DNA from 2 places in the Marinobacter sp. KMM 10035 genome. Region 1 is predicted to be linked to the other one. Evidence: riboswitches for the same ligand, from Rfam matches in the RefSeq annotation. Region 1 holds a riboswitch; the other holds the start of a gene.
What was found. A riboswitch is a leader RNA that binds a small molecule or an ion and turns the genes downstream of it on or off. The one in region 1 is predicted to bind thiamine pyrophosphate.
Positions count from the first base shown of each region.

Region 2: another riboswitch for thiamine pyrophosphate. It lies ahead of thiB (thiamine ABC transporter substrate binding subunit); the one in region 1 lies ahead of thiC (phosphomethylpyrimidine synthase ThiC).

Region 1 is NZ_JBBVMG010000004.1:90,164-105,964, forward strand. Features, by position in the region: gene cpdA (3',5'-cyclic-AMP phosphodiesterase) at 1-387, opposite strand, end outside; gene AADB16_RS17355 (DUF1249 domain-containing protein) at 620-1,105, opposite strand; gene AADB16_RS17360 (NUDIX domain-containing protein) at 1,108-1,722, opposite strand; gene thiC (phosphomethylpyrimidine synthase ThiC) at 2,035-3,912, opposite strand; TPP riboswitch at 4,001-4,117, opposite strand; gene AADB16_RS17370 (TolC family outer membrane protein) at 4,324-5,685, shown strand; gene waaA (lipid IV(A) 3-deoxy-D-manno-octulosonic acid transferase) at 5,771-7,024, opposite strand; gene lpxL (LpxL/LpxP family Kdo(2)-lipid IV(A) lauroyl/palmitoleoyl acyltransferase) at 7,148-8,095, shown strand; gene AADB16_RS17385 (mitochondrial fission ELM1 family protein) at 8,082-9,059, shown strand; gene AADB16_RS17390 (glycosyltransferase family 4 protein) at 9,056-10,177, shown strand; gene AADB16_RS17395 (ELM1/GtrOC1 family putative glycosyltransferase) at 10,179-11,222, opposite strand; gene AADB16_RS17400 (glycosyltransferase) at 11,225-12,247, opposite strand; gene AADB16_RS17405 (glycosyltransferase family 2 protein) at 12,359-13,213, shown strand; gene AADB16_RS17410 (O-antigen ligase family protein) at 13,210-14,538, shown strand; gene AADB16_RS17415 (glycosyltransferase family 32 protein) at 14,527-15,240, opposite strand; gene AADB16_RS17420 (glycosyltransferase family 25 protein) at 15,246-15,801, opposite strand, start outside.
Region 2 is NZ_JBBVMG010000001.1:2,622,483-2,638,283, reverse strand. Features, by position in the region: gene uvrY (UvrY/SirA/GacA family response regulator transcription factor) at 1-349, shown strand, start outside; gene uvrC (excinuclease ABC subunit UvrC) at 333-2,195, shown strand; gene pgsA (CDP-diacylglycerol--glycerol-3-phosphate 3-phosphatidyltransferase) at 2,203-2,754, shown strand; gene AADB16_RS11840 (ABC-type transport auxiliary lipoprotein family protein) at 2,751-3,377, opposite strand; gene AADB16_RS11835 (MlaD family protein) at 3,374-4,312, opposite strand; gene AADB16_RS11830 (ABC transporter ATP-binding protein) at 4,319-5,146, opposite strand; gene AADB16_RS11825 (ABC transporter permease) at 5,150-6,331, opposite strand; gene AADB16_RS11820 (ATP-binding cassette domain-containing protein) at 6,373-6,987, opposite strand; gene thiP (thiamine/thiamine pyrophosphate ABC transporter permease) at 6,980-8,704, opposite strand; gene thiB (thiamine ABC transporter substrate binding subunit) at 8,714-9,718, opposite strand; TPP riboswitch at 9,786-9,883, opposite strand; gene AADB16_RS11805 (metallophosphoesterase family protein) at 9,936-11,069, shown strand; gene AADB16_RS11800 (AAA family ATPase) at 11,066-13,714, shown strand; tRNA gene AADB16_RS11795 (tRNA-Gly) at 13,828-13,903, shown strand; tRNA gene AADB16_RS11790 (tRNA-Cys) at 13,967-14,040, shown strand; gene AADB16_RS11785 (DUF4870 family protein) at 14,407-14,832, opposite strand; gene AADB16_RS11780 (PspA/IM30 family protein) at 15,074-15,799, opposite strand.

The sequences.
Region 1 (15,801 bases):
GTGAACTTTTCCTGGCACCGATGAGTCCAGAAGAATGAATTGCCAGCCACCCTGCATTACATGCCGACGGTCTGCACCGTAACCTGCAGCAACGGTTTTCAAACTGGCTACCTGGTCATGATTACCCGCAATCCAGGCTGACCCGCAGTTAAACGCACCAAGGCGCTCCCCAAGAACGCGATAGGCTTCTTCCGAGCCGTCCTGAGCAAGGTCGCCGGTCACAAGGACCAGGTCTGGCTGACCGTGGGTCTTGAGTACCTCAGCTATGACTGCTTCGAGGCTGTCGCGGGTATTTACACCAAGCAACGCGCCATCGGCGGCGGCCATCAAGTGCGGATCCGTTAACTGCAGTACCCGAAGTGTCGGGGAGGCTTCCGTTGAGGTCATGATGCTTATGGTCTGCTTACAGCCATCGATTAAGGAATAGGTTCAATGGCAGCTGATTTTTATTAGCTCCCACGTCATCACAATGAGTGTACGTTGTCAGCCACTGGATTGATTACTCATGACTGGAACCCGCGTCACATTCTGACTCAACGTTGACAAAATTTTGCATAATTTGCCAACCACATTCGCCCTTTCAATGCTCAGCGTGTCATCGAATGAATGAGAAACGAGCTCAACGGGTACCTTCACCTGACGTCCAGGTGGCGTGCTCCAAGGGCAAGTGTCCAAATCTCAAACAGTACTCAAGCCAATCTGCGAGAAAACCATTGACCTGAACCTTCTCATCGGGATGGTGCATGAACCGGTTTGGGTAGTCGTTAACCGGCGCGATCTGCGTGTCACGATAGCAACTGATAACTTCTGCCATAGTGGCGTCATGGTATATCCGAACCGTCATCTTCGGGTTGTTGAGCCAGCGCCCACTGTTATGGATCTGCTCCAGCAGGAGGGTTTCAGTGTATCGGGCTGTTTGCAGAACCTGGATTCGAACGCGGCCCAAATATTCATTTTCCCGATGTAACTCGATGTCGGATATAGGCTTTTCGTCTACTCTCAGTTGGCGCAGCCTGCAAAGACGCTGGTAATTGCCATCACACAAGGCACCGAGCTGGCGCAGATCCGGCACGTAACGTTTGGGTTTCATTGCCCACTCACTCATGGCTACCACCCTGCCCGCAGCCTGGCACGGTTGATCTGCAGCCACTGCATGGCGATGATTGCCGCTGCGTTATTGATGCGGCCATCACTGATCATTGCTATGGCTTCATCTGCTGAAACCACATGGGCACGAATGTCTTCACTTTCCTCTTCGAGGCCGAACAGGCCTCCCGCGGATTCGGTGCTGACTTTGCCACAGTAGAGGTAAACCATTTCTGTAGTGCCGCCTGGGGACACCAGGTAATCGCAGATCTTTTCGAGTTTGCTGAAGCTGAGGCCAGCTTCTTCTTCAGCTTCTCTTTGAGCAACCTCTTCGCTGCTTTCGCCCTCTTCGTTCATTCCGGCGATCAGCTCCAACAACCAGGGGGACTGATCGCGCCCTATTGCGCCCAGGCGGAATTGTTCAAGCAGTACAACTTCGTCTCTTTCTGGATCATAGGGGAGTACGCAGGTGGCGTCGCCGCGGATAAAGAGTTCGCGGGTAAACTCTGGCATGTTTCGGCCATCAAAGCGCGGGTGTGTCAGCCATAGTTTGTCCATGCGGAAGAAGCCCTGGAAGACGGTTTCGCGCTTTTCGACTTTGACATCGCTGGCTTTGAACTGGAACGGCTTGGTCATGCTTTACTCTGTTTTGAAATCGGTTTTGCACGATAGCCGGTTGGTGTTGTTTATTGCAAGCCTGCTTTGGGTGGGGCTGGTTGTGGCAAGGACGGCTTTCCAAAACACGCTGTAGATACATCCATGTACGCTTGGCTCCGCCATCCATGGCTCCGCACAGTTTTGGAAAGCCGTCCTTGCCACAACCGATTCAACTTTGTGCTGTCCGCTTTTAAACACAAAACGGGATCAACATCCGTAAGTTATTTTACGCTCTATTCTCCTTAGCAAATTCTGCGTTTACTCCGAACTCACATGCCTGAAAAACTATGCTCAGACTTTGTCGTAAAGCTTACTCCCGGATTCCACGAACTCCCGAGACTTCTCTTTCATTCCCGCATCCACTGCTGAAATCTCGTCAATACCATGCTCAGCCGCATAATCGCGAACTTCCTGGGAGATTTTCATGGAGCAGAATTTCGGGCCGCACATGGAGCAGAAGTGGGCTACTTTCGCGGATTCCTTGGGTAAGGTTTCGTCGTGGAAGGCTCGGGCGGTGTCTGGGTCGAGGCCGAGGTTGAACTGGTCTTCCCAGCGGAACTCAAAACGGGCTTTTGAAAGCGCGTTGTCGCGAATTTGGGCACCGGGGTGGCCTTTCGCCAGGTCGGCTGCGTGGGCGGCGATTTTGTAGGTGATGATGCCGGTTTTTACGTCGTCTTTATTTGGCAACCCCAAGTGCTCTTTCGGGGTGACGTAGCAAAGCATCGCGCAGCCAAACCAGCCGATCATGGCAGCGCCTATGCCAGAGGTTATGTGGTCGTAGCCGGGAGCAATGTCGGTGACCAATGGGCCGAGGGTGTAGAAGGGTGCTTCGTCGCAGCACTCCAACTGCTTGTCCATGTTCTCTTTTACCAAGTGCATGGGCACGTGGCCGGGGCCTTCGATCATGCATTGTACGTCGTGCTTCCAGGCAATTTTGGTGAGTTCGCCCAGGGTTTCCAGTTCGCCGAACTGGGCTGCATCGTTTGCATCGGCTATGGAGCCGGGGCGCAGGCCGTCGCCTAGGCTGAAGGAGACGTCGTAGGCTTTCATGATTTCGCAGATATCTTCGAAGTGCTCGTACAAAAAGCTTTCTTTGTGGTGAGCCAGACACCATTTCGCCATGATGGAGCCGCCACGGGAGACGATGCCTGTGGTGCGTTTTGCCGTCATGGGCACATGGTGCAAGCGCACTCCGGCGTGGATGGTGAAGTAGTCTACGCCCTGCTCTGCTTGCTCAATCAATGTATCCCGGAAGATTTCCCACGTGAGGTCTTCTGCTACACCGCCTACTTTTTCCAAAGCTTGATAGATAGGCACTGTGCCAACGGGAACCGGTGAGTTGCGGATCAGCCATTCGCGGGTTTCGTGAATGTTCTTGCCGGTGGAGAGATCCATGATGGTATCGGAACCCCAGCGGATGCCCCAGGTGAGTTTCTCCACTTCTTCTTCAATTGAAGAGGTAACCGCTGAGTTACCGATGTTGCCGTTGATCTTCACCAAAAAGTTGCGGCCGATGATCATCGGTTCGGATTCCGGGTGATTGATGTTGGCAGGGATAATTGCCCTGCCCCGGGCCACTTCGCTGCGCACGAACTCGGGGGTAATTTCTGCTGGAATACTGGCTCCGAAAGATTGGCCAGGGTGCTGATCATCCGCCAAGCCTTGCTCTCGAGCTTCCTGCAGCTTCATGTTTTCCCGTATGGCGATGTATTCCATCTCCGGCGTAATGATGCCTTTGCGGGCGTAGTGCATCTGGGTAACGTTTTTATCTGCCAGCGCCCTGAGAGGCTTGCGTTCGTCCATAAAACGAAGCGGGTCAAGCTGAGGGTCTTTCATTCTGCGGCGGGTGTATTCCGAGGTGTAACCTGGCAAGGGAGCCGTATCTTCACGCTCCGATATCCAGGCAGCGCGGATGGCGGGAAGGCCTTTGCGCAGATCAATGGTGGCGTCAGGGTCTGTGTATATGCCGGAGGTGTCATACACCACCACCGGTGGGTTTTTCTCGCCACCCATTTCTGTGGGCGTATCCTGCACGGATATTTCACGCATAGGCACCCGCAGGTCAGAACGACTACCCTGTACGTATATCTTGCGTGAGCCCGGTAAGGGTTGAATCGCAGCAGAATCTACGCGCGCGGAATCACTGAGGTAAGTTGGCAGATCGGTCATCAATTGCTCCCGGAATTTTATTGGATATTCGGGTCGCGCATGACGGAGGGAGCCGACACCATAGAGTTTGCAGGTGTTTCTGGCTCTTCGATAGCTTGGTCTCAATCCCTACGCCGGTATTATCCGGATCAGGTCGCGGGTTCTGCGATGCAATCTCAGCCGGCTATCTGAACAAGTCAAACAGCCAGCACCCCGTCAAGACGCGAGTCTGTAATCTATAGCGCTCAAAGTGAGTGCTGTATGCAAGTGTAGAGCTGAGCGTAATTATTGTCCATAATGGTCAAATTGTTTCAGCCGGCTTGTTTAACCATGCCATTACCGATGTTGCTCCCATGTCACCGTGGGACAATCTGGCATTCCTTTTCAGCGCCCCAGGTGGGCGTAGGCGCGCACACATACTCAGGAGTAATAATGAAGAAACGATTGCTTTCCGGACTTATCGGCCTATTGGCGGCTCAGCCGGCCCTTTCCCTAGATCTGGTTGAGACCTATGAGAAAGCACTCTCTTACGACTCCGGCATCGCGGCAGCCCAGGCCAGATTTGAATCCCAGCAGGCAGGCAGCGACATCAGCAAAAGTACTCTGCTGCCCCAAATTGGCGCCTACGCAAATGCAAACCACACGGATTTCGATGCCAAGAATGGCCAGGGAGACAGCTATAAAGCATTCAACTACGGCGTGCGCCTGACTCAGCCCGTTTTCCGTGCGGACAACTGGTTTCGGTATGACTCCAGCAAATTCCAGACGGAAGCCGCGCAAGCTCAATACAACCTGGCGCAGCAGCAACTGATTCTTGATGTCGCCACGGCGTATTTCAACGTGTTGCGGGCGCAAGACACGGTAACAACTGCCAGGGCTGGCGAGGCAGCAATTCGCCGCCAATACGAACAGGCACAAGAGCGTTTTGATGTTGGCCTGATCGCCATCACAGAAGTTTATGAAGCCCGCGCCAGCTATGACGATGCCAGAAGCATAAGGATAGCGGCGGAAAACCAGACGAATATCGCTCGGGAGCAACTGGCTCGTTTCACAGGCGAATACTCCGAAGACTTGCAGAACTTGCGTCAGAACTTTCCCTTGGGGCAGCCAGAGCCCATGGACCCGTCCGCGTGGGAAATGACGGCTCTTGAACAGAACTGGGCGATACAAGCTGCGATGTCAGTGCTGGATTCAAGCGAAGCTAATCTGGATGTCGCAAAATCCGGTCATATGCCGACGCTCGACCTGGTCGCCTCCTATGGACAAACTGAACTTGATGGCGCCAAGCAAACTCAACAGGAAGGAACCCAGGGCGTTATCGGCCTTGAGCTTAACGTACCGCTGTATATGGGTGGCGGTACTCAAGCTGGCGTTCGGCAGCAGCGTTCGCTGGTAACGGTAGCTCAGGAAGATCTGAATACAACACGCCGCGACGTAAGAGTGAGCACTCGCAGCCTGTACTTGACCGTAAACAACAACGTAGAGACCGCATCTGCGTTGAAGCAAACCATCATTTCCCGTCGCAGCGCATTGGACGCGACCCGTGCGGGGTATGACGTGGGCACCCGCAACATCGTCGAGGTACTGGATTCAGAGCGCGCCTACTACGTGGCATTGAATGATTATGCCAATGCTCGCTACGATTATGTAACAAATACCCTTCGGCTAAAGCAGGCTGCCGGCACGCTTAGCCCGAGGGATCTTATTGAGCTGAACGAGTGGCTGAGCGCTACGGCCCCCGGGATTGAGGCTCTGGCTAACGACAAAGAAACTCTGCAAGACCCGACTCGCTAAGTTACGCAGCCAGAACGAAGATCAAGACAGGGTGGGGAGTACGCCTCCCCACCCACAACGCGCAGGCTCTCCACGCCAATCCGATTCAAACCCGCTCGATAATCCCATCAACGACCCGATCCAATGCGCCCCTATTCTTGTTGACCACCGACAATGCGCGCTGGCCACTGGCTAGACGCTCGTCAGCATTACTGAACAGTGCGCGCAGGTGGCAAAACAGCTCATCAGCATCGCTAACCATGGTTACCCCACCATCATCAAGAAGCCGTTCGTAGATGGTTTCAAAATTGAACACGTTATGTCCGGAAACAACGGGAATTCCCCAGCCCGCCGGCTCCAAAGGATTGTGTCCGCCACGCTCAATCAATGAGCCGCCCACAAATGCCACATCACTGGCGCCATAGAGCATCATCAGCTCACCCATGGTGTCGCCCAGATATACCTGAGCACTCGAGGGCTCATCCCCCAAAGATCGACGCGCCAGAGAGAACCCCTGCTTGCTGATCAGCTCTGCCACAGACTCAAAGCGCTCAGGGTGGCGAGGCACGACAATCAATAGTGCATCGGTCCTATGGTGCAGAAGTTGCTTGTGTGCCGCCAGCAACTGGGCATCCTCACCTTCATGGGTGCTACCGGCAATCCATACAGGACGAACAGATAGACTGCTCTTTAGTACCCGCGATTCTGCCCGCACTGAGTCAGGAATATCCACATCAAATTTTACACTGCCAGTAACAGCTACTTTGGATGACGCAACTCCTATTCGTCGAAAACGCTCCGCATCCTTTTCAGCCTGCGCAGCCACCCAACTAATACTGCGCATGATCGGCGCAACCAGGCGTTTGACGCGCTCATAACCCAGCGCAGAGCGCTCGGAAAGCCGGGCGTTGATAAGGAAGACAGGAACCCCACGGGACCGGCTCTGGCGAATCATGTTCGGCCATATCTCCGTTTCCATAATAACCAGTATTCTGGGATTAACCCGGTTCAGGAAGCGCCGAATCGCGCCGGGTGTATCATAGGGGGCATAGGCATATTGCACCTGATCGCCAAACATTTTCATGGCCTGTGCTTGGCCGGTGTCGGTCATGGCAGTCATCAGGATAGTAATATTGGGATTGCGAGCGAGCAGTCTTCGCACCATGGGCGCAGCGGCAATGGTTTCGCCTACCGACACGGCATGCACCCAAACAACCGTGCCGCTGGCTCGGGGCACAAACCCCAAGCGCTGCTGCCAATTAATGCGGAGTTCGGGTGCTTGGCGGCCCTGCCACCACAGACGCAGAAGAATAAACGGCAACGCCAGGCGTATAAGTTGTGAATAGATAAGTTGAAGCACGCAGTACCCCCTGCAAATCAGTGCGGTATCATAGCGCAAACCCTGATAATTTGCTTCCGACTGACCATGCTGGGCAACATAGCCAAAGCAGCAACTCACTGAGCTAGCAGGACAGGTTTTCAAGTGAAGAAAAAACACCGCAACCAGGCGCGAAATACAGATTACTCAGCCTATCGCCACCCCCGCTGGTGGCCGACCTGGATCGGAATTGCCGTTATGTGGTGCGCGGCCCAGCTTCCCATTCGCTTCCAGTGGTGGCTTGGCAAGTGCATAGGGCTTCTCGCATGGCGTTTTGCCAAGCGGCGGCGCCGTATTGCCGAGGTCAATATACGACTGTGCTTTCCTGAGCTCACGCAGGCACAACAAGGTGCACTGGTTCGTAATAGTTTTATCGCAAACGGAATCGGCCTGATGGAGCTGGGCATAGCTTGGTTTCGGAACCCGGCAAAGCTTATGGGGATAACGGAAGTTCACGGAAAGGAATATTTGGACAAAGCTTTGGCCAAAGGCAACGGTGTGCTCCTGCTTGGCGGCCATTACAGCACCCTGGACCTTGGAGGCAGCCTGGTTACCGAGTACATTGAAGCAGACGTAATGCAGCGAGACCACAACAACCCACTGATGAATGCCATCATGACCCGCGCAAGGGAGCGCCGGTATGGAACAGCTCTGGGTGCACGGGATCTTCGCGGCCTGTTCCGCAGCCTTAAAAAAAACAGGACCGTATGGTACGCAACAGACCAGGACTATGGCCGCAAAGATATTGTTTTCGCGCCATTCTTCGGCATACCGACTGGCACCATCACGGCCACATCTCGTATTGCTGCGCGCAGCCACTGTATGGTGGTTCCATTCAGCCACTTCCGGCGGCAGGATAAACCCGGTTACGACATTTACTTTCACCCCCCGCTGGAGCCTTTTCCGGGCGGCGATGACATGCAGGATGCGACCGAGATCAACCAGATTCTTGAGCGCGAGATTCGGCGAGCGCCCGACCAGTACCTCTGGATGCACCGCCGCTTCAAAACGCGGCCAGATATAAACGACCCAGGTTTTTATGGCGACAAATAGCACGTCAGCAGCACCGGTAATATGGTTGCTCACAGACAACAAACCCGGGCACCGGAATCAGTTAAAGGGCCTTGGCAATCGGCTACGGGTAAAAGTTGGCGCAAGCCTGTTCTGGTTATCAGCGCCAGATATCCGTATTCCATTGTGGCGCGCACTTTTGGCGATGCCGCCTGCGTTGGACAAGTCCCTCCCCCACCCTGACTTGATCATCGCAGCCGGCACAGGCACTCACAAACTGCTGCTGTCCTTGCGGCGGCTCAGGAACACCAAAACTCTGGTCATCATGAAACCCGGGTTCCCGCGCAGCTGGATCGACGGAACCATCATTCCTGCCCATGATGGCATTGCACCTAACGGAGACACACTGATCACAGAAGGTGTCATTAACACAGTCACTCCCCTTGCCCGAATTACCGAAAAGCCCGAAGCCTTGTTGTTACTCGGCGGCCCATCACCCCATTACAACTGGGACGATGACATTGTTTTCGGGCAAGTTATAAATCTGATCGGAGAATACCCCCAATGGCGCTGGACGATCAGCGGCTCAAGAAGAACACCGCAAGCTCTCAGGGAGAGAGTGAGCGAGCTTGCCAGCCTCAAAATTACCGTAGCAGACCCTGACAAAACCCATGAAGACTGGCTAAACCACAACATTGCGGCATCCCGGGCCATCTGGGTAACACCTGACAGCATGTCCATGGCGTGTGAGGCTGCCACATCCGGCGTGCCAACCGGGTTGTTCCAGCTACCTGAGCGTTCCGAAAGCCGTGTGGTCAAAGGCGTGCAACAATTGGTTGAAGCGGGCCATGTAGCACGCTGGAGCGATCATGCAACAGTGATGGGGGGCAAAACTGGCCGGGAAGAGACTTTCTGGGAAGCAGACCGAGCGGCTCAATGGGTGATTGAGCGCTGGCTTACCCCACGCACTGAAAAGCAGAAAAGATCAAAGAGGACGTCTCCTTGAGGATTCTCCAAGCATTACCGGCGCTCTACAGCGGCGGAGTAGAACGGGGAACTGTAGAGTTTGCGGCTGACCTTGTGCGGCACGGCCACGAATCCTATGTTGTATCAAGTGGCGGCCCTCTGGTGGAGCGCCTTGAGGAACAGGGCTCAACCCACGTCAAAATGCCCATTCATCGCAAATCACCTGCGTCTTTTGGGCAAATTCGCCCCATGCGAAACCTGATACGGGAGTTGCAACCAGACATTATCCACGTGCGCTCGCGCATGCCGGCCTGGATCGTGCGTTTGGCATGTAAAGGGTTGCCGGCGCGCCAGCAGCCACTGATTATTTCAACCTTCCACGGCATGTACTCCGTGAATCCCTACAGCGCCATCATGGCAAAATCCGACCATGTGATCGCAGTATCAAACTGTGTGCGCAGCTACATTACCGAAAACTATAAGGTGCCAGAGCAACAGTTGACCGTGATACAGCGCGGCGTGGATGTGGATTACTTTCAACAACGAGAGCTGAACGACGCATGGCGACAAGCACTGTTTACACAATTCCCACACCTTGAGAACAAACGGATTCTCATGATGCCGGGGCGGATTTCCCGCTGGAAGGGCCAGCTGCAGTTTCTTGAAGCCATGGCAGAAATCACCCGCGAACAGGCAGACTGCCACGGCATTATTGTTGGCGGTGCAGAGCCCGGCAAAGAGCGCTTCATGCAGGAACTCGAACAGCACCGCACGAAGCTCGGGCTTACCGACAAGGTAACCTTCCTTGGGCAGCGGGACGATATGGCGGAACTCTATCTGTTCGCCGACCTGGTGTGCCACATGTCGACAAAGCCCGAGCCCTTCGGCCGCACAGTCACCGAAGCGCTATCCTCCGGCACGCCGGTAGTTGCGTTTAACCGTGGCGGTGCCGCAGAAACACTGCAGGCGTGTTTTCGGGATGGGCTTGTGACACCTGATGACACCCATGAGTTTGCCAGGGTGGCAGTAAGGCTGCTAAACAGCGAAACATCAGATATCGAAATTCCTTATCGGTTTCGGCTGCAAGCGCAGACGGAGGCGACACTGGAGGTTTACCAGAATCTCCTTAAAGCAAAAGCCAGAATCAGCTCACTCTAAATTAACGCGCACTAGATGCCAAAGAGTGTCGAAGTAAGCTGGGGATCTGCTGTTCCAGTCGTGAGAGCAAAAGATCTCGAGCATGATTATCGATATTGGCGTTGGCTGGCAAACTGGGCATGGCCGCCCCTAACGTCCACAGCTTGCAATATCCTGCCAACTCAAACCGCTCAAGCGCTTTATGATAACGCTCAGGCGGCTTTCCATCCGCAGGCTTCAGAACAGTTGTCGGCTTTTGGCTCGCGATGGCTTCACTGATCATTGTCATACTATCCGCAGTAACAAACACCGCATCTGACGCGTCCAAATAGCTATTCATTACCTTTCTCGGCGATTCACTCCACCAAACCGAATCCGCCAACAGTGAAACCGGCAGAGCCTTCTTTAGTAAATGCTCACCAGCGCAGCCAGTGCGCCGGGAAGTCGTCACAAGCCACCGGCAATTATCGCGCCTGGACAAACCTTCAACCAAGCCACCAATCTGGCTCCATGTGGTTTCATCAAAAGAATAACCGGCACCATCACCACCGACAACAAGACTATAAAGTGGCTGCCTATTCTTCAGTTGCAGCCTATCTCTTAGCGCACCCCCATTCTCTGCCGGCTCGCTCGGATTCGTTGCTGTTGGAACCAGATCCATAACGATGTTGTGCGACTGCCCCGTTGGCTCGAGCGTCAGATGCGCCGAAAACTCACTCGAATGCAGCCTGCGGCCGGAGCCCAGAAAGATATTGGGCACAGACCACTTTCGAGCCAGTGCTACATTCAAAAACGACGTATTACCACCCGCGGACACAATCAGATCCGGGCGCGTAGTCTCAGAGCCGAGCATGCCAGAGTCATAGAAAACTGTACCAATGTGCGGGCCGGCACGGTTGATTCTGAGCACATAGGGCAACAAAAGCCGAGATAGTGATCTGACACGCAATGCCACTGTTTGCTCGACGCAAACAAGCTCATAGCGCGTCGAAAGCCAATCCACCAGACCCCGCGCTTGGCTCACATGGCCAGGGACACCGTCCGATAGAATCAAAACCTTGAGCATAGTCACGTTGTGCCCATCACTTCTCTGTAAATACCAAAAGTTTCCGCAACCATGCTGTCAAACGTAAGCGCTTGCTGAGCCCATAGAAAAACCGGACGCTGGCTCTGTCTGGCAACGTCAGGGTTCTCTGCCAGCCAGGTTAATTTGCAACTAAGTGCATCGATATTATTGCATTCAACCAGATAGTCTTGGGGTAGCACTTCTTCTGCACCCGGCACCCTGGTAGACAGCACAGGCAGGCCACTTAATAAAGCTTCAGCCAGAACATAGCTGAAGCCCTCCCGGTGAGAGGCGAACACAAGAAGGTCCGCCGCTTGCATCATTCCGCGAACATCTGCCCGAAAACCAGCCAGCTTCACACATTGCTCAAGCCCCTGCCGACGAATAGTTGCCTCAAGCCTGGTTCGCTCGGGACCCTCCCCTACAATAACCAGCTGCCCATGACTGGGCCGCCATGCCAGAATCAGGTTATCAAATGCCTTGACTGGCACCAGCCTGCCAACCGCCAGCGAAATTCGCATATCCGGGTCTAAACCGAAGGTTTGCGCGAGAGTTGTTCGGTCCATTGAGGGACTGAAATAAGGCGTCATCCCATTGTAAACAACCCGCAGATCAGGATGATCAACGTTCGAAACGACACCTTTGCTTACTCCAATGACCGTGTTCATATGGGAGAACATTCTGGTGGAACGCTTGCGGCTATGAATGGAACCAATCCGATACCCTGGCACCACCGCTCGGACACGTGCCAGCATCTCAACCGCTTTGTTTGCTTGGGCATGGATAATGTCCGGTGCCTCCCGTCGCAAGATCAGAGCAAGCCGGGCCAACAAAACAGGATTGCGTCGCCCACCGCTAAGGTTGAGGGAAATAAACCTTACTGATGGCTCAAAACGGCCGCTGTATTTTTCATGGGCAATGGCAACAACCTCACAACCCTGCATCGCCAAACCATTGCAGAGTTCTGCAAAATGATTTTCCAGCCCGCCGTCGCCATCGCCGGCCATCACCTGACATATTTTCATCTGACAACCTCGTGTGTGTTTTGACGCACTTCAGTTATACAACGGCACGCGATACACTTGCCCGGGATTTCCTGGGGCATCTTATACGCATTTCGATGTGAGACAATTTACATGAAGCTATCTGTCATCATAAGCACTTACAACTCCCCCCGTTGGCTGGAAAAAGTGCTTTGGGGCTACAGCGTACAGTCTCACAAAGACTTCGAAATCATTATGGCAGACGATGGTTCGGGCGATGACACCCGCGCACTGATTGACAAGATGCGCACAGAAACCGGCATGACCATCAAGCATGTCTGGCAAACCGACAACGGTTTCCGCAAATGCCGAATTCTCAACAAAGCGGTTCTGGAAGCCAGCGCTGATTATCTGGTATTCACGGACGGTGACTGCATCCCCAGAAATGACTTTCTTGAAGTGCACGCCAGCGAAGCGGCTCCTGGCCGGTTTCTCTCGGGCGGCTACCACAAGTTGCCAATGGGCACGAGCGACGCCATTTCGAAAGATGACATTCTAACTGGCCGCTGTTTCGATCTGGCATGGCTAAAACAGCATGGCCTTAAAACAAGCTACAAAAACAGCAAACTGACTGCTAACCGCTGGCAGGCAAAAATGTACAACACTCTGACACCAACCCGGTGCCGATTTAAAGGCTCCAATGGCTCCGTCTGGAAGGCAGATGTTCTTGCAGTAAATGGCTTTGATGAGACCATGGCTTATGGCGGTGAAGACAGGGAGTTTGGTGTGAGACTGATCAACAACGGCATCAAACCGAAGCACGTTCGCTATAACGCGATCGTGATTCATCTGGATCATAAGAGGGGGTATGTTGATCCCGTTTTAGTAAAAAAGAACAAAGATTTTCGACGTGGCGTTGAAGCAAATAAGATATTGACGACCCAAAATGGCATAGAACAGCTGCCCCCTTCTGCGAATATAGTAACCGATAAAGCATCCCAACAGTGACAGCCATCCAAACCTCCCCCAAAAACATCATTCAAAAGCTTGAAGCCCCAAAGCCGTATCTTGAGCTCTTGATGCTCGCTTGCGTCGTATTGTTTATTCTTTTCAAACGATCCTATCGCGATATCGGCGATGTTGCGCTGGGGCTCCTTGTTTTGGGTACTCTGTATCACGCGTTTAAAGCCGGTCACCACATGAAAACCGATGCTTATCCGCGCCTCTTTCTGATCTCGCTGATCGTGCCAACCGCGTCGTGGCTGAACAGCACCCTGTTTATTCCTGAGCTCGCCCTGCCGACTCCCTCTCCTTTCAGCCTCTATACCTTTTTCATATTCTGGTTCCTGGCATACTGGATACAGGGCAATGAGCAGCGCATAGCATTGGTTCTGCTCGCCTACTGCTGTGGCGCTCTACTTTTATTCATAACAGCTCCCGCAGAGCTCACAGAAGAACTCAATCGTGCTGCTTCCGGTGTGAGGGTAAGTTTTGGACTACGAAACGCCCAGCACACCTCATTGATAGCGGCGTTCGGTCTTCTCGCATCCATTTTCTTGATGTTTTCAAACACTCATTTAAGCCGAAGACTGGAAATCATTAAAAAGCTGGTGTCTCTGCTATTTATAGCCATATTCATAGCGATAACAATAGCTGCACAGTCTCGCCAAGCATGGCTACCTATTGCTATATGCGTAGGGCTTGCACCTGCACTATTGAAAGCGACCGGAACTCTCCAGATTCGGATAGCCCCGATGGTTATCCTGTATGCATTAATCGGTATCATCGGAGCACTTGCTACGAACCTCGACGTAGTGCAAAACCGCGCCAGTGCAGAGAGCTCAACTCTTAGTAAAATTACGCACGGCGACATCTCAGAAATACCCAATGACACAAGCATCGGGATACGAATTCATTCGTGGTTCGAAGCGAGTCACTGGATTGCAGAACGTCCAGTTTTTGGCAACGGAGAAGACATAAAGGAAGATGTAATCGTAGCGGCTGAAAGTCTTCCCGGGTGGGTCAGGTCAGAATTCAAACACCTTCACAGCTCACACATTGAGACTCTTCTAAGCTATGGCATAGTGGGTGCGACATTAATCTATTTTATTATTATCTTCCCTGTCGCCAGGATCATCAGAGAAAAGAAAGGGGCAGAAGGGGCTAAATGGGTAATATTTTCCATCTTCACCCTTATCATCTGGCTCACTATCAATACTTTCGAGTCATTTTTCTATATGTGGGATGGGATATACGTCTTTACAGTTTTTTACGGGGTCATCTACAGCTTTTCTTTCAGCTCTGAGAAACACGAGCACTTTTCATCCTCGTAGCCTCACCTGGAAAAAATACTTTTGCCATGTATAAAACCTCCCCCAGAACCCAAGGTGCTTGGCCTTCAAGAAAACCATTTTTCGAGACCTTTTCCAGCTGTGCTGATACCAATGCACGAGATAAGCATCAGCGGTGCACTCGAAAAAGATATCCTCACCTTGGTAAGGGTTAAAATAGTGCCGAGGGAAGATCTTCGAAGGTTCCAAATCACAAACGCTGTTGTCGATCAAAATCTCCGTGAAAATATGTGGGCCAATATATAAAGGGGACGTCCATATTCCAGCCTCGTAGAAGGAGATTAATTCCGCCAGAATTTTCGAGTTTTTCTGTGCGAAAATAGCACATGTACCAATCCTCGAATCGGCCTCATACCCCACCGCGAACATCAAATCCTGAAAAAGGGGAAAAGGATTCCTGCGTATTGTCACGTCTAGATCGAGATACAGCCCACCAAACTTTTGAAGGATTTTTAGTCGCAAATAGTCAGTAACAAACGCATACAGGCCTCGGCGAAAACACTCGCGTGCAAACCGGCACCCCTCTATCCATTGAAGAATTTCCGTGTCCGATTCGGTCCACAACCTGTAATTGAAACCCTGTTTTCTCCAGTCATCTACGCAAGCATGGCCAAGCGGCGACATCTTCTTACCCAGCCAAATTCCATGAATTATCTCGCTGGTGTTTTTTGCCTCTTGCTGCATTGATATCACCGCAACCGGAACTTCAGGTTATGAACCGTGCGTGCAACGGCTTCATTCAGATGCTTCGCCTTCCTATAAAGCGTTACACTGAGATCACGTTTCGATTTCTGTTTGGCGTAACCAATCATGGAGTCAAATTCTTGATCATTAGTCAGGCATGCCGGGTGCACACCATAGTTCTCCACACCATGCTTCCAGAACTCATCCATCTCCAAATCCACTGGCTGAGTCCATTCTCTTGCGTGCCGGAGAAACTTTTCAGCCCCGGTTGGGGTTAGATAATAACCTGTGGTGCTTTTGTGTCCTTTGGAGTATTTGAACACCTCGATACTGCTGATCTCAAACACTCGCTTCAGAGGCGTACTCTTCTTTCTCAAAGGAGAAAACAGCCTGACACACTCGAGGTTTTCGGGCAGCTTTTCTGTGACATTTACAAAAGTGTCAAAGCGTTCCGGGAATAACAGTGCATCATCTTCAAGAACAATTATCGGACGCCCTGACTCTACGCACTGCTCCCAAATCAGATAGTGACTGGCATAGCACCCAAGCTGTCCCGGAGAC
Region 2 (15,801 bases), on a different contig from region 1:
AGGTGCGGATATTCGGGAAATGGTTCGCGCTATTCGTATGGCTCATTCTGGCCAGCGCTATATCAGCCCTGAAATCGCTCAGAAAATGGCCCTGAAGCAATTAGGTGGCGACAAGGAAGAAGAGGGCGAACTATCGCTGTTTGATCGTCTGTCTGAGCGCGAGATGCAGATAGCCATGATGGTCGTGGACTGCCAGAAGGTGCAGGATATTTCAGACAAACTCTGCCTTAGCCCGAAAACCGTTAACAGCTACCGTTATCGGATTTTTGAAAAGCTGGAGATCTCCAGCGACGTTGAGTTGGCCCTGATGGCAGTAAGGCTTGGGTTGCTCGATGCCCACAAGGTCTGACGCCTCCGTTGAGAACAGCGAGGGGTTTGATAGCAAGCACTTCCTGAAACAGCTAACCGAACGGCCCGGCGTCTATCGAATGTATGACGATGCCGGCGCTGTTCTGTATGTAGGCAAAGCCGGTAATCTGAAAAAGCGCGTTAGCAGCTATTTCAGAAAAACCGGCCTGGCGCCCAAGACGGAAGCTTTGGTCGCGAAGATCGCCTCCATAGAAGTCACTATTACCGGCAGCGAAACAGAGGCTCTGTTATTAGAGCAGAACCTTATCAAGTCTCTGCGCCCGCCATACAACATCCTGCTTCGGGATGATAAATCCTACCCCTATATCTACGTTTCTGCCCACAGTGATTACCCCTCGCTGACCTTTCGGCGTGGGCGTACCAAAAAGGGCGGAGGTACCTGGTATGGGCCGTTTCCGAGTTCCGGTGCAGTCAAGGAAAGCCTTAATGTATTACAGAAGGTTTTCCGTATAAGATCATGTAGTGAAAGCTATTTTCAGAACAGATCGCGCCCCTGCCTTCAGTATCAGATCAACCGCTGTACGGCGCCGTGTGTGGGGTATATTTCGCCAGAGGACTATCTGCAGGACATCCGTCATGCCACCATGTTTCTTGAAGGCAAGAACCCGGTCATTATTCGTGATTTGATGGACGCCATGGAATCGGCTGCCAAAGGCCTCGAGTTCGAAAAGGCTGCAGCCTACCGTGACCAGATCAATCATCTGCGCCATGTACAGGAACAGCAATCGGTGGATGGCGAAGGCGGAGACGCGGATGTGGTTGCCATTGCGCAGGATGCTGGCGTTGTGTGTGTTGTGGTCATTATCGTCCGTGGCGGCCGGGTGTTGGGCACCAAGGATTACTTTCCCCGCTATTCTCTCGAGCAGTCAGAAGGCGAGCTGTTAAGCGCATTCCTCGGCCAGTATTATTTCGGGGGCAACACGCGCCGGGAAATCCCCAAAGACGTGTTGGTTCCGGTGGAAGTTGATGGACAGGAATTGCTGGCTCAAGCGCTTTCCGATGCAGCCAATCGGGAGACCCGCATTCGTGGTAATGTTCGCGGAGAGCGCCGGCGATGGATGGAACTGGCAATGACCAATGCCCGGCAAACACTGCTTACCCATATCGCCAGCAAGGAAACCGTTTACCGTCGTTTGCTGGCACTACGAGACATGCTGGAACTGGCGGAAACGCCGTCGCGAATGGAATGTTTTGATATCAGCCACAGCCACGGCGAACACACAGTCGCATCCTGTGTTGTTTTCGATGAGAATGGCCCCCTAAAAAGCGACTATCGGCTGTATAATATTGAAGGCGTGAAGGCAGGAGATGATTACGATGCCATGCGCCAGGTGTTGACCCGTCGGTATCGCCGCATGGTTGCAGGTGAGGGCAAGCGCCCGGATCTCGTGTTTATTGATGGTGGCAAGGGGCAGTTAGGCATTGCCCGGGAAGTATTTGATGAGCTTGGGGTTTCTGACATCCCCCTTATCGGTGTGGCCAAGGGCGTAACCCGGCGCGCAGGTATGGAGCAGTTGATCGATGCGATGACCGGTGATGTGTTCCGTGTACCTGCCGATTCTCCGGCGCTGCACCTGATCCAGCACATACGGGATGAATCCCACCGTTTTGCGATTACCGGGCACCGTAAAGGGCGCGACAAGAAGCGCCGCCAGTCTACCCTGGAAGGTATTGAAGGAGTTGGCCCCAAAAGGCGCCGGGAACTGATTCGGTATTTTGGTGGTATACAGGAACTACGCAAAGCCAGTGTTGATGAGATGACCAAGGTTCAGGGCATCAGCAAATCATTGGCTGAAAACATATACGCAGCATTGCATGACGAGTAATAACCGTATGAATTTACCGAACCTGCTCACACTCTCCCGCATCATCATGATTCCGGTCTTTGTGGCGGTGTTTTATCTTCCCATGCATTGGAGCTATATGGTTAGTGCAGCAATTTTTGCGCTGGCTGCGGCAACGGACTGGTTGGATGGCTATCTTGCCCGCAAGCTTAACCAGAGCACGCCGTTCGGCGCGTTTCTCGACCCGGTTGCTGATAAATTGATGGTGGCAGTGGCATTGGCGATGTTGATTCAGGAATACTCGGCAATTTTGCTGACCATTCCAGCCACGGTGATTATCTGCCGTGAAATTGTGATTTCCGCCTTGCGTGAATGGATGGCTGAAATCGGCAGCCGGGCAAGTGTTGCTGTGTCTTATATCGGCAAGATTAAAACCACTGCGCAGATGGCGTCGATTGTTGGCTTGCTGGCATTCCCCCCTGGCCAGCTGCTCTCAGATATTGCCGTGGGGCTGTTGTATATCGCCGCCATATTAACCCTCTGGTCTATGGGGCTGTATATCAAAGCTGCGTGGCCAGATCTATTCCCTGAGAACGACTAGCTCGGGTTAGCGTCGCAGTTTGTTGCCCAGGCAATAAGCTCATTTGCAAGCTGCTCTCCCGCGTTACCAAAGGCTAGTACCACTGCCTCAATGCTCGTGTCTTCAGCCGGTGTAGATACAGTGAAGCTGTTTGAGCACAGAATTGCCTGTGACCGGTTATCAACCAACTGCCCATATACCGATAGGGTTACCCGAGCGCTGTCACCCTGATTGATCGCATGGAAGGCGTTGATTTCTGTTGAGAGGCTTAGATCTGCACTGCCTGGAGCAGGGTCCATGACCACATGCTGAAAGCTTGCGCTGGCCCTGAATGCACCTGCCAGCATGTCCCTCACTAAGATCGGTACCGTATCTCGCCATCGCACTCCCCCATACACCCTGAACTCCCACGGAAGAGGTTTTGCCAGAATCCGCGAGCTGTTGTATGGGTCGGATGCCATCGGGGTATCAATTCGCAGGCTTTCAGACCTGCTGGCGGTGTTGCCGTTGAGTGTATGAGGGGTGGGAAAGTCCATAACCCTCGGCGCTTCTGGTACAGGAAATACCGTACAAGCGGCCATTGAGCCTGAAATCGCCAACGCGATACCCGCAGCCTTAAACTTCTGTATAACTGAACGGCTCACCGGGACACCTCCTTGATTGTTGGGGCACCTAAGAGAGTACCCCTGGGGTCTTCTTCCAGACGGCGGGTAAATTGGTTCAGGTTTCTCAAGGTGCCACGAAGTTCTCTAAGTGCAGGCGCTAGTTCGCCCATTCCCTGGAGCCCTGAATCCAGAGCGCCTTCGTTCTTTTTGGTTAGATCGTCGATACGCACAACCGCTTCCTGAACTCGGGTCATGGCTGAGTTCATACTGGTTAGCACCGATTTTGCTTCGTTCTGCAACAGAGCGTTGGCGTTATCCGACACCCTGGACACCTTCAGTGCGGCTTCAGCAGCACGCTGACTTGCATCATCCATCCGTGCTAGCAGGGCCACCAACTGTTCACGGCTGCCTAACAAAGATTCACTGGCTTCGCGGGTGTTGCGGAAAATCGCTGTCAGGTTCTCGGTGTTTTCGTTCGAAAGCAGCGTGTTTGCGCTGGTAAGCAGTTGTTCCGCCTTGGTCAGTATTGCTTCACCATTGGTCAGTAAGCTTTTAAACGCTGAAGGTTCGGCGGTAATTTGCGCCGGATTGGTTCGGGTGCCAATCAGCACCGGGCTATCTTTGCTGCCCCCGCTGAACTGCACGCTCATACTGCCCGCAATGTTGGCCAGCACCAAACCCGCGCGGGTATTTTCCCGTACAGGAACTGTCTGTTCGACGCGAACCAGAACCCGAACATGGCCAGGGTTGTCCAGATCCAGTTTTAGCTCCAGTACATCGCCCACGGCAACGCCACTATAAAGAACCGGGTTACCCTTGGAGAGACCACCCACGGCTTGATCGAATACAATTTCGTAGTACGACCACTCGCGATCCGCAGAGGATTTTGCCAGCCACAATGCGAACAACAATGCCGCAATCACCGCGGTGAGCGTAAATAGCCCGATTATCAGATGGTGTGCTTTTGGTTCCATAGCCTCTTACTCCGGTAACCGGCTCGTATCTAGAGCACGAAATGCGTAACTGGCGGCCCGCCCGCGGGGGCCCTGAAAATAGTCCTGAATCCATGCATCGTCTGTAGCGGCAACGTTTTCGATGGTGTCTGCCACCAGAACCTTCTTTTGTGACAGCACCGCCACTCGATCGCAGGTTGTATACAGCGTATCCAGATCGTGGGTGACCAAAAACACAGTCAGCCCTAACGCATCCCGGAGGGTAACGATCAGCTTATCAAACGCGGCCGCGCCAATAGGGTCGAGCCCTGCAGTTGGTTCATCCAGGAACAAAACTTCCGGATCCATCGCCAGCGCCCGAGCCAAGGCAGCGCGCTTGACCATGCCTCCAGAGAGTTCCGATGGGTACTTAAGGGCAGAATTCGCCGGAAGGCCCGTTAAGGCGAGCTTCATGCGGGCAAGCTCTTCTGCATCCGGGCGGGACAGGTCACAGTGCTCAATCAATGGCAAGGAAATATTCTGAAGGAGATTCAACGAGGTGAACAGCGCGCCTCTTTGGAACAAAACGCCAAACCGTTGCTCGGTTTTCGAACGTTCTACTGCGCTGAGCTCACCGAGATCTTTCCCAAAAACCCGTATACGGCCAGCCGAAGGCTTAAGTAAACCTACGATGCTTCTCAGGAGTACCGATTTACCCGTTCCTGAGCCGCCTACAACGCCCAGAATTTCGCCTTTGACGAGATCCAGATCCAGGTTTTTGTGGACAACATGGCTGCCAAACCGGTTATCAAGCCCTCGCACTTCAATAACCGGCGCAGGGCGACTTTTGGTTTCGTGAATGATTGGCTCTGCCATGGTTTACCAGCCCATTTCCATGAAGAAGAGTGCAGCTACCGCATCGAGAAGAATAACCATAAAAATCGACTGCACCACGGCGGAGGTGGTGTGAATACCAACGGATTGAGCGCTGCCGCCAACCTTGAACCCTTCCAGGCAGCCAATGGCCGCGATCAAAAAAGCAAAAATTGGCGCTTTCGACATGCCTACAAGGAAGTGCTTGAGTGCAATGTCACGTTCTACAATCGCCATGAATTGAGTGGGAGAAATATCGAGAGCAAGCGCGCAGACCATGCCACCGCCGACCAAGCCGGCGATAACGCCCACAAACGTCAGAATAGGCAGGCTGACCATCATGGCCAGAATTCGTGGAATAACGAGTAATTCAACCGGATCCAGCCCCAAGGTGCGGATAGCATCCAACTCTTCGTTTACCTTCATGGCGCCTATTTGGGCAGTGAAGGCGCTGGCTGTTCGGCCTGCAAGCAAAATGGCCGCAAGTAAAACGCCAAACTCGCGGAAAAATGAGAAGGCGACGAGATTGACGGTGTAGATTGTAGCGCCAAAATCTTTGAGAACCGTGGCGCCCAGGAAGGCGACTACGGCGCCAACCAGAAACGTAAGCAGAGCAACAATTGGAAGTGCGTTGAGCCCGGTATTCTGAATCGCCGCGACGAACGGTGTGACACGCCAGCGACTGGGTCGCGGCAGAATAACCACCAGCGTTGCGATAATCTGCCCAACAAATCCGGACAACAAGTAAGCCAGGTGCCAAACGGCCGCAACTCTCTTGCCAGTCTCGGTGAGAAACTCAACAACCGGCGTAAGACCTTCAGGCTCAGGGGGTGGCTCTTCTCGCATTGCATCTGCCACTGCATACAGAAGTGCACGTTGCTCCCGGGGCAGGGTAGTCGGGGTGTGGTCATCCCGTTTTGTCAGCGCAATGAGAGTGTTCGGCCCCAGCAGGGTGGCCAGAAGCGATGCACCGGCTGTATCAACTTGCCCCAGACCTTTCAGGTCGATTCGTTCTGCGGCCCACTGTTGGCCTGAACTGGCCTCAATATGCTTCTTGAGTGCTTTATAGTCAGCCAGAGTCCAATCGCCCTGAACAAGCAGGTAGCCATTCTCACTCGCCAGAGATCCTGGCCGACCGTGATGCGATGAGGGCTTTTCATGTTCCGGGGAACTGGCACTGTTGGGCACGGGTGTCAGAATTCCAAAGGTTGGTTTATTAGCTTACTAGCTTAGAGTCTGTGAACGCTATCTGCCAGTAGCTTACGGTCTTCCTTATCATGGCTGGCCAGCACAATGAGTGTACCCCGAGCTTTCTCTTCTAGCAGCAATTGTCGAAGAAGATGCCGCGCATCGCTGTCCAACCCCGTAAGTGGTTCATCAAGAAGCAGTATCGGCTTTTGGCGCAGCAACGCCCGTAATAAGGCTACACGCTGCCGCTGGCCTCCAGAAAGGTCTCCGGGTAAGCGCTTGCCAAAACCTTCAAGACCAACGCTGTCCAGTCCCTGTTCGATAGCCTGCTGATCCTCGGATGTGAGTTTTAGCCCCGGGTGGATGCCAAGGCCAATATTCGTCTCAACATTGAGGTGTTCAAACAGGTTGTGCTCCTGGAACACGCTAGTGATTGGTCGTTGCCAGGGTGCGCGTTGGCGCAGGCTTTCGTCCTGCCAAAGGATGTCGCCGGATTGTGGCTCAAGAAAACCTGCCAGCAGGTTCATCAGTGTGGACTTGCCCGATCCGCTGGCGCCGTGAATCGCAATGCACTGCCCTGGCTCCACGGTGAAATGAAAATTCCATGGAGATTCCTGATCCGGGTATGCAAATATCAGATTTCTTACTTCAAGCATGTTCAGGCTCCGGAACACGTCTGGGTGATTTAGTCGCCAAACCGGTTTTGTGTAACGGTGATCCCAACCTGTTAAAAACGCTAAACAGCACGAGCAAAAGCAACACAAGCCAGAGCCCGGTGGCGGCTGCGGCATCCATTCTGTAACTGCCAAGCTGCTGATACAGCAACACTGGCAGGGTAGGTTGGCCCGGGGTGCCGAACAGCGCAATAACCCCGAAGTCGCCCAGCGATAAGCCTGTGCCGTAGGCCATGGCTAAAGCCAATGGCTTGCGCATTCTTGGCCAGTGCAGCCATCGCCAGCGATACCAGCCCAGCACGCCAAGCTGATCTGCTTGCTGGCGGCTGGCGGAGTCGAGGCTCCCCAGTGGGCCTTTGAGCATCTGCAATACAAAGGGCAGAGCCATCATCGCGTTGATTAGCGTAACCAGCACCAACCCTTCACTTGAGCTGCCAAGGCTAGGGCGGAAAAGTAGAAACAGGCCTGTGCCAAGAACCAGCGGTGGAATAATTAGGGGTAAATACGCAGCTACATCAGTTAATCGGGTGATAGCGGGTCTCTTCGACGTTGTTCCGGAAGCCAGAATCAGCAGGGCTGCGCATACAGACATCAACCCGGCGGGCAGGGCGATTGCCAGGCTTCTCACTGTGGCGTCAAGTAAGGCTGGATTAACCGAGAAGCTGCCTTGCGGAAAGAAAGCACTGCCCATGCCGGGAAGCCCCCTAGTCAAAATGCCCAAAAGCGGCATTACCAGAAAGAGCACAAACAATCCGAGGGCGGTGCCATCTGCCAAGCGCGCTTGGAGGGAGCTGCCTGCTTTGGTTCGGTGCGACGCAACGCGCCTGTCTGGCAGTAGGGAAGCCGTAAGCCCGCGGCGGGTTGCCAGCCACCAGAGGAACCCGCAAATAATAAGTTGAACCATGGCAAGTAGTGCTGCCTGGCCGGAATCGAATTCGAATCGCAAAGACTGGTAGATGGCAACTTCAATGGTGGTTGCCGCTGGGCCGCCGCCCAAGGTCATCACTATGGCAAAGCTAGTAAAGCACAATGTGAATACCAACGCCGCAACACCAGGCAAGACAGGCTTGATGGCAGGCCACTCCACCGCTCGCCAATACCACCAACGGCCAAGCCCGAGCTGGGCGGCAACCCTGAGTTGTGATGGCGGCGCGCCTTCAATGGCCTGCAACAGAATCCGTGCGGCCAACGGCGCGTTGAAAAACACATGGGCCAGCACAATGCCGTTGATGCCGTAGAGGTTCCAGGAAACGCCAAGCCAGTCGCTGGCAAAGCCAGTGAGCCAACCCTGGCGCCCGTACACGCTAACTAATCCAGACACCGCAACAATCGAAGGGAGCACCAGGCTCAGCTCCATCAACCGAAGCAGAACAGCACGCCCCGGAAACGCAGGTTGTCTGGCGAGGATTCTGGCAATCGGAATAGCCACAAGAAGACTGAGTAAAACAGAAAGAAACGCCTGCCAAATCGTAAAGGTAACCACGGTTCGCAAATAGCGGCTTTGCCAGAGTTGGCTGATATCCGGTAGTGAAGCCTCCCAGATAAGCGCGCCCAGCCCCGCCACCGAAAGCAGCACCAGCGCACTGGCGATCGTAAGCCCGGGCCAGAGCTGCCACCCGGGGCGGCTGAAAGGTGCAGGCCGCCCGGGTGTCGAGTGCGAAGGTAAAGCGTGTTGCTGGCGCTTGGCGAGACTGCTCATGGGCCTTGATTACCGTGTCATGGCATCCAGCCACTCGTTCATCCATTGGCGGCGGTTATCGGTTACGGTTTTGGGGTCAAAATACAGCGCTTCTTCTGGCTGAATCAGCTTGTCGAAAACAGATGGCAATTCATCGCCCAGATCGGTAGCCGGGTACATCACGTTTTTAAGGGGAATGTGCCTTTGAAAATCCGCGCTCAGCATAAAGTCGAGAAACTCACGCCCGAGTTTTTTCTGATCGGATGAATCAACCAAGGCAGCCACTTCAACTTGCAGATAGTGACCCTCTTCGAACTGAGCGGCCTGGTAACGATCTGTTTTATCTACGGCCATGTGGTAAGCCGGGGAGGTGCTGTAGGAAAGAATCATCGGCGCTTCGCCATTCATGAACAGCGAGAAATAGCCGTCGCTCCAGCTTTTGGTTGTGGTGAGAATCTTGCCGTTGAGTTGTGCCCATTTTTCGGCCGCCTGGTCGCCGTATACATAGCGCATCCAGAGCAGCAATCCAAGGCCGGGGGTGCTGGTTCTAGGGTCCTGGATGATGATCTTCAGGTCGTCAGGGGCAGCGATCAGTGCTTCCAGACTTTTTGGTGGGTTAGGCAGCTGTTCGGTATCGTAAACGAATGCAAAGTAGCCCCAGTCGTATGGTACAAACACCGGGTCTTGCCAGTTGATGGGCAGGTTCAGGGCTGAAAGATCGGTTTCGTGGTTTGCCAACAAGCCTGTTTGTCGAGTTGTTTCCATGGTGGCGGTGTCCAGGCCCAGCACCACATCGGCCTGAGTGCTTTTGCCCTCAAGGCGCAGGCGTTGGAGAATGTCACCACCGCTGTCCAGCACCACATAGTTGACCTGGCAGTTGCACGTCTGCTCAAAGGCTTCCTTAACGGCTGGCCCCGGGCCCCATTCTGCGGCGAAAGAGGGGTGGGTATACACGGTAAGGGTGGCTGCCTTTTGGGCGTGTGCAGGCGCAAACGCCAAAGCAAGCAGAAACAGTGCAAACGCTCGGATGAGCATGGTGGTATAACCTCCGCAACAAGTTAAGGGTGGCCATAATTGGCAGCCATGTCGCGGGCCCCACCGAGGGTGGTGAGTGCTCAATCCCTTCGCCGGCATAATCCGGATCAGGTTCCGCGGGTATGGTCTCAGCCCGGCATTTGCCCGGCACCCCGTTGAGTTGAATAAAGTGTACCATGCTGGCGGTTGGCAATGGTAAGAGGCAAGGAGAACGCAGGTGCCAAAGTTTTTACATACAGCAGACTGGCAGATGGGCCGAACCTACAGCCGGTTTGACGCCGAAGATGGCGCGGCATTGGTTGAAGCACGATATGAAGCCATCGAGCGGCTGGCGGCGCTGGCCACTGAACACCAGTGCGATGCGGTACTGGTTGCAGGCGATGTGTTCGATGCCCAAACAGTGTCTGATCGCACCATCAGGCGCGTGTTTAATGCCACCAGAGGTTTCGCTGGCCCTTGGGTAATGCTGCCAGGCAACCACGATGCGGCACTTGCCGAGAGTGTGTGGACTCGCGCAAAGCGCCTTGGCGCCGTTCCTTCGAACGTTCACCTGGCACTTGAGTCGGGTGTGACATCCTTGCCGGAGCAGGGCATTGCAGTTTTGTCTGCGCCTCTAACCCAGCGACACACCTATGGCGACCTGACCCAGCCATTTGCTGAAATGGGAACCCCTCCCGATTTGCTTCGCATAGGTTTGGCCCACGGCAGCGTTCAAGGCTTGCTGCCGGACGAAATTGATTCCACCAACCCCATCGCCCCCGACAGAACCACAACAGCTAATTTGGATTACCTAGCCTTGGGCGACTGGCACGGCGTTAAGCAAATAAACGAACGAACCTGGTACAGCGGTACGCCGGAACCTGAGCGTTTTCGCAATAACGATGCCGGGTACGTGTTGACTGTTGATATCGAAAACCCCGGTGCGACACCGCAAGTGACCCGCCATGAAACCGCCCGCTATCAATGGCACCAGTGGCGGGAGACTCTATCTGTGCCATCCGATCTGGACGAACTGCTGATTCGCATAGGCCAATTGCCCGAGGCTTCGGTTCTAGACCTGAAACTTACCGGCACACTCACACTGGCCGGCGACCAAAAACTGACCGAAGCACTGTCTGTCGCAGAAGCCCGCTACCGCAGTGTTACCTGTGATCGAAGTGGTTTGCAGTTGGAGCCCACCGAAGACGACATTGCCGAGTTGCGTGCAGACGGATACCTCGGGGAAGTGGTTCAAGAACTGAGGGAGAGCCAACAGACGACTGAAGAAGATGAGGAGGCTGCCGTAGCACGGGACGCGCTCGGCATTCTTGCAGGCCTGCTCAAACGAAAAGACGCGGAGGTGGCCCAATGAAACTCCAGCGTTTACGTGTTGAGCAGTTTCGCCAATTCAGGCAAGGCCTGGAGCTGAATAGCCTGCAGCCCGGCATTAACCTGATTCACGGCCCTAACGAATCCGGTAAGAGCACGCTGGTTCGCGCCATTCGCGCCGCCTTCTTTGATCGTTACCGGTCCAAATCCGCTGATGAACTGGCCCCGTGGGGCGATTCTTCTGCCGCGCCAACAGTTGAACTGATATTTGAGCACGGGGGCAAGCACTGGCAACTGGACAAGCGTTTCCTTAAGCGTCATCGCTGTGATCTGAAGGTAGATGACGAAACCTTCAGCGGCGAAGAAGCCGAAGAAAAACTGGCTGAGTTGCTGGGCTACCAGTTCCCCAAAAAGGGCGCCAGTAAAGAAGAGCACTGGGGAATCCCGGGCTTGCTCTGGGTTGAACAGGGAACCGGGCAAAACATTGAGAACGCCGTACTGCACGCCGGTGGACACCTGAAATCCGCATTGAACAACCTGGTAGGTGAAGTCGCCAGCAGTGGCGGTGATGAAATTATCCAGGCCGTGGAGCAGCAGCGCAAAGAACTGCTGACTTCAACCGGGAGACCAAGAGGCGACTATCTGGAGCTCGCGAATACTCGGGAGACACTGCAACAACAGGTATCGGACCTGAAATCACGGGTTGAGCAATACCAGGCTCAAGTGGATAGATTGGGGACTCTGGCCGCTGAACATGAACAAGCCAATCGCGAACGCCCATGGGAAGAGGCTCGGCGCGAGATGCAGTTGGCAGAAACAAAATACCGTGAAGTTGAGGCGCTGCAGGAGCAACAAGCTCGGGGAATCGAGTCGCAAAAACAGATTCAGCAAAACCTCTCCTTGCTTCAGCAAAGCCAGATTCACTGGCGCAATCAGAGTGATCAGCTCGAGCTGCGTCATCAGAGTTATCTCAAGGCAAAACAACAACTCGAGCAGGAAGAACTCGCCAGCCCTGAGTTGGTTAAGCAGGTTGAAGCAGCGCGCAGCCAGTACCAGCTTGCCAATCAAACCGTGCAGCAGGCCCATCTCAGAGATACACGGGAGCGCCTGGAGAAGGACTGCGCCAGACTGAAAGCGGATCTGGCGCAACTGAAACAACGCCAGGAAGAGGCCAAAGGCATTCAGGTTTCGCTGGACTTAGCACGAAATACTAGAAAGATAAACCTCATAGATATCGGCGCATTACGAGAACTAAAGAAGAATCAACGTGAACTTGACGATGCGAATATTCGAATCCAAACCGTAGCCACCCGTGTTACCTGGAACCTGAAGCCAGGCGCATCACTGGATCTGGATGGGCAGAGCGTTGAGGGGCAGGGTGAGAAGCTTCTGCTGGAGCAAGGCGTGCTCGCGATCCCAGGTATCGGTGACCTTGGCATTCAGCCCGGTGGCGCCGATCTTGCCAGCCTCCGACGACAGCTCGAGCGGTTGGCGCAATCTGTGACGCAGCAGCTCACAGAGCTGGCAGTTGAGTCTGTTGAGGCGGCGGAATTGAAGCTGACGCGACTTCAAGATGCTGAAGCACAGATACAGCGCTTTGATGACCTTCTGAGATCCCTGGCGCCCAAAGGCGTCGACCAGCTTGGTTCTGACCGATCTGAGATTGAGTCCGAATTGCTCGCCCGAACCACTGAGCTTGAAGCCTTGCCAGAAGCTGCAGCGTCCGCTGTTGTCGCCAAGCCGCTCAGCCAAGCAGAGGCGGAGCTAAAACAAGCGGAAGTACGATTGACGGAAGCGGAGGCCGGGCAGAGGAATCAGGAAGGCCTGCTGCATAAAGCCCGCTACGTTAGCGAAACGGCAATGCGGGAATGGCAACGCATGCAGGATGAGCTGAACAGCCCAGAGCGCCAATCACAGATAGAAGGCATAGCTCGCGATATTGCTACTGCCGAAAAGCAGAACGCAGAACTCGAAGCCTCCTTGAAAGACCGTGAAACCCTGATTCGAGAAGCTCGTCCAGAGCTTTTGAAGCAAGACATAACGCGTTACCGCGCTACTGCTGAGCACCAGGAAGCTGCCCAACAGAAGCGGGCCCTGGAACTGAGCGAAATTCGTGCAAGGCTTGAAGCCTGGGGTGCGGAGGGGCTTGAAGAGAAGCATAACGAACTGGTTGCAGAGTTGGAGCACGCCAACCGTCGATATTTGGAACTCGATAGGCGAGCAAAGGCGTTAGACCTTCTTCTGAACCTGTTAATTGAGAAGCGACAGGCTCTTACTCGGCGGTTGCAGGCGCCGCTGCAGAAACATCTGGATCATTACCTGACCGTTCTGTTCCCCGAAGCCAGCCTGGAAGTTGACGAAAACCTGATGCCCGGCAAATTCAGCCGGGGAAGCGAGCTGGGGCAGATGGCCGAGCTAAGCTTTGGCGCCAGGGAACAGATGGGGCTTATCAGTCGCCTGGCCTATGCAGACCTGCTGCAGGAGGCAGGGCGACCCACGCTGATCATTCTGGATGACACCCTTGTACACAGCGACGCAGGGCGGCTGGATGGCATGAAACGCATCCTGTTTGACGCAGCCACACGCCACCAGATATTGTTGTTTACCTGTCATCCTGAAAAATGGCGGGATCTGGGCGTTGAGCCAAGAGACCTCGAAGCACTGAAGATCCAGAGTGTTTCTGGTTAAAAAACGCTCAAAAACATCCGTTAAAACAAAAACTTAAAAAAAGGTATTGACGAAAGGGCCGTAATCCGTAGAATACGCATCCGTTGTCGGGGCATTGCTTCGATAAGCTTGAGGCGGGAATAGCTCAGTTGGTAGAGCGCAACCTTGCCAAGGTTGAGGTCGCGAGTTCGAATCTCGTTTCCCGCTCCAATTTCCTCAAGTCTCTCAATGCCAACCTGAGAGCACAAAGACTCGATTCCTTCGATCTTTTTAGGCGCGGTGGCAGAGTGGTCATGCAGCGGACTGCAACTCCGCGTACGCCGGTTCGATTCCGACCCGCGCCTCCATTATTTCTCCTTGTTTTCAGTCGCTTAGCATTTTTCGGTCAGAGCCGGCGTATTAATGGCGAAATCGATTATTGTCAAAGGGTTGATCCTAGCTCGCCATTTAAATTAGGCCGCAGTTCCTGATCAGCTTCACTACCGCATCCTCAAAGTCTCCATCAGCAGTTGCAGAACTCTGTGGGCTATTCTGAACCACTTACTGCTAAATAGAGTGCGTATCCGAATGGACGATGGGATTGCCGCCGTAGTTAGGTGTTGACCACTACAATTGGAGTAGCTTCTCCGGGGTGGCCGCGGCGGGGTATTTGGCGGGGACTGAACCACTGACTCTTCGGGAATCAGTGGTTTTTTCAGGTCGGCTATTTCGTTTTAGATTGAGCTGCCTTCATTAAGGCGCAGGAGGCCTTTAACAACTCGGTAGATGTACCAGATAATGGGAACGAGGAACAGAATTGCGCCAATACCAAACGTGACTGTTGTCAGAATTATGCACAGTACGCTCCACAGGAACATCCACCAAAAAGTGCGGATCTGCCAGCTATTGTGGGATTTAACGACAGGGTCAGTTAATGAACCGCTTTTAACATGGTTCATAATCACCCCGACTATGCCTGTGATGCCGATAAAGATGCTGACGGCCTGAAGAATATAAACAATTAATGCAAATTGCTTCTCGGACTCATTGATGCCGGTGGATGCCTGAACTGTTTCAGTGCCGACGCTTGTAACATTGGTACTTTCCATTTCGCTTCCTTTTTCAGTTGTGCTCTTTGTGAGCGTTTTGGTTCCGATCAAAAACTGGTCCCTGGGTGCCAATAAAGCCGGCCTACTTAAATCTTGTCCACATATAGCGAAAGCTGATTATTTTTCATTCAAATCAAGGGTTGTTCAAGATTAATAATCCGTCACTCAGTGTATGGGCAAGCGTCAGTTCTTTCATGCAAAGCTGTGTTAATCTTTGTTATATTTTACAAGCGGGTGAGGTTGTGACTTTCTGCGGAGTCAGGCCACCACACGGCAGCCTGACTCGATTCACTCATGGTTGAGGCTGGCTGTTGTCAGCCTGCCCAATCTGAGCCTGCGCAGCCCTTAATCGCTCCAGAACTTTCGCTCCATCGCTCACTCCGTTGTCGATGCCGGCGGCCTTCAAGCGGGCATCCAGGTCACCGTGCTGTTGTTCCTCATCCAGCTCGGTCAAAGCGGCTTCTACGTCCTCGGCCTCGGTTTGCCGGGCACGAATCCGATCGGCTGATACGTTCAGGTCTTCCATGTAGCTGTGTAATCCCGTTGCGTGGCCCCGAAGCTGGCGGGTGATCTGTTCGGCGTGTCGGTTGGCTTTCGCCAGACGCATTTCACTGTAGAAGTGTTTCAGCGCACGGCCGGAATCCCTTAGTTGGCGGCGCAGCTCGCTTTCCTGTTGCTGCAGCTTTGCGTGCTGTTGCTGCTGGCGTTGCAGTACGGTTTCATCCTCTGCAATCAAGTTGGCCAGCTCCAGCGCCAAGGTTTCTTCGTTTTGCTCCAATGCTTGGCTGGCTTGCTGCTCCCGTTTGCTAATAGCAGCTTGCAGGCCGGTGTTGTCGCGATCCAGCCGGGTTTTCTCAGCCATAAGGTGCGCCAGCTCTCGCTTTGATCGGGCAATGGCTTGCTCGGCGTCCCGCAGTTCCTGTTCAAAGATGCGAATGTCGTTCGCGTCTACCAGCCTTGCGACTGGTTCGTGGGCTGATGCTCTGAATAGCGTGTTCATTTTGCGCCAGATACTCATGG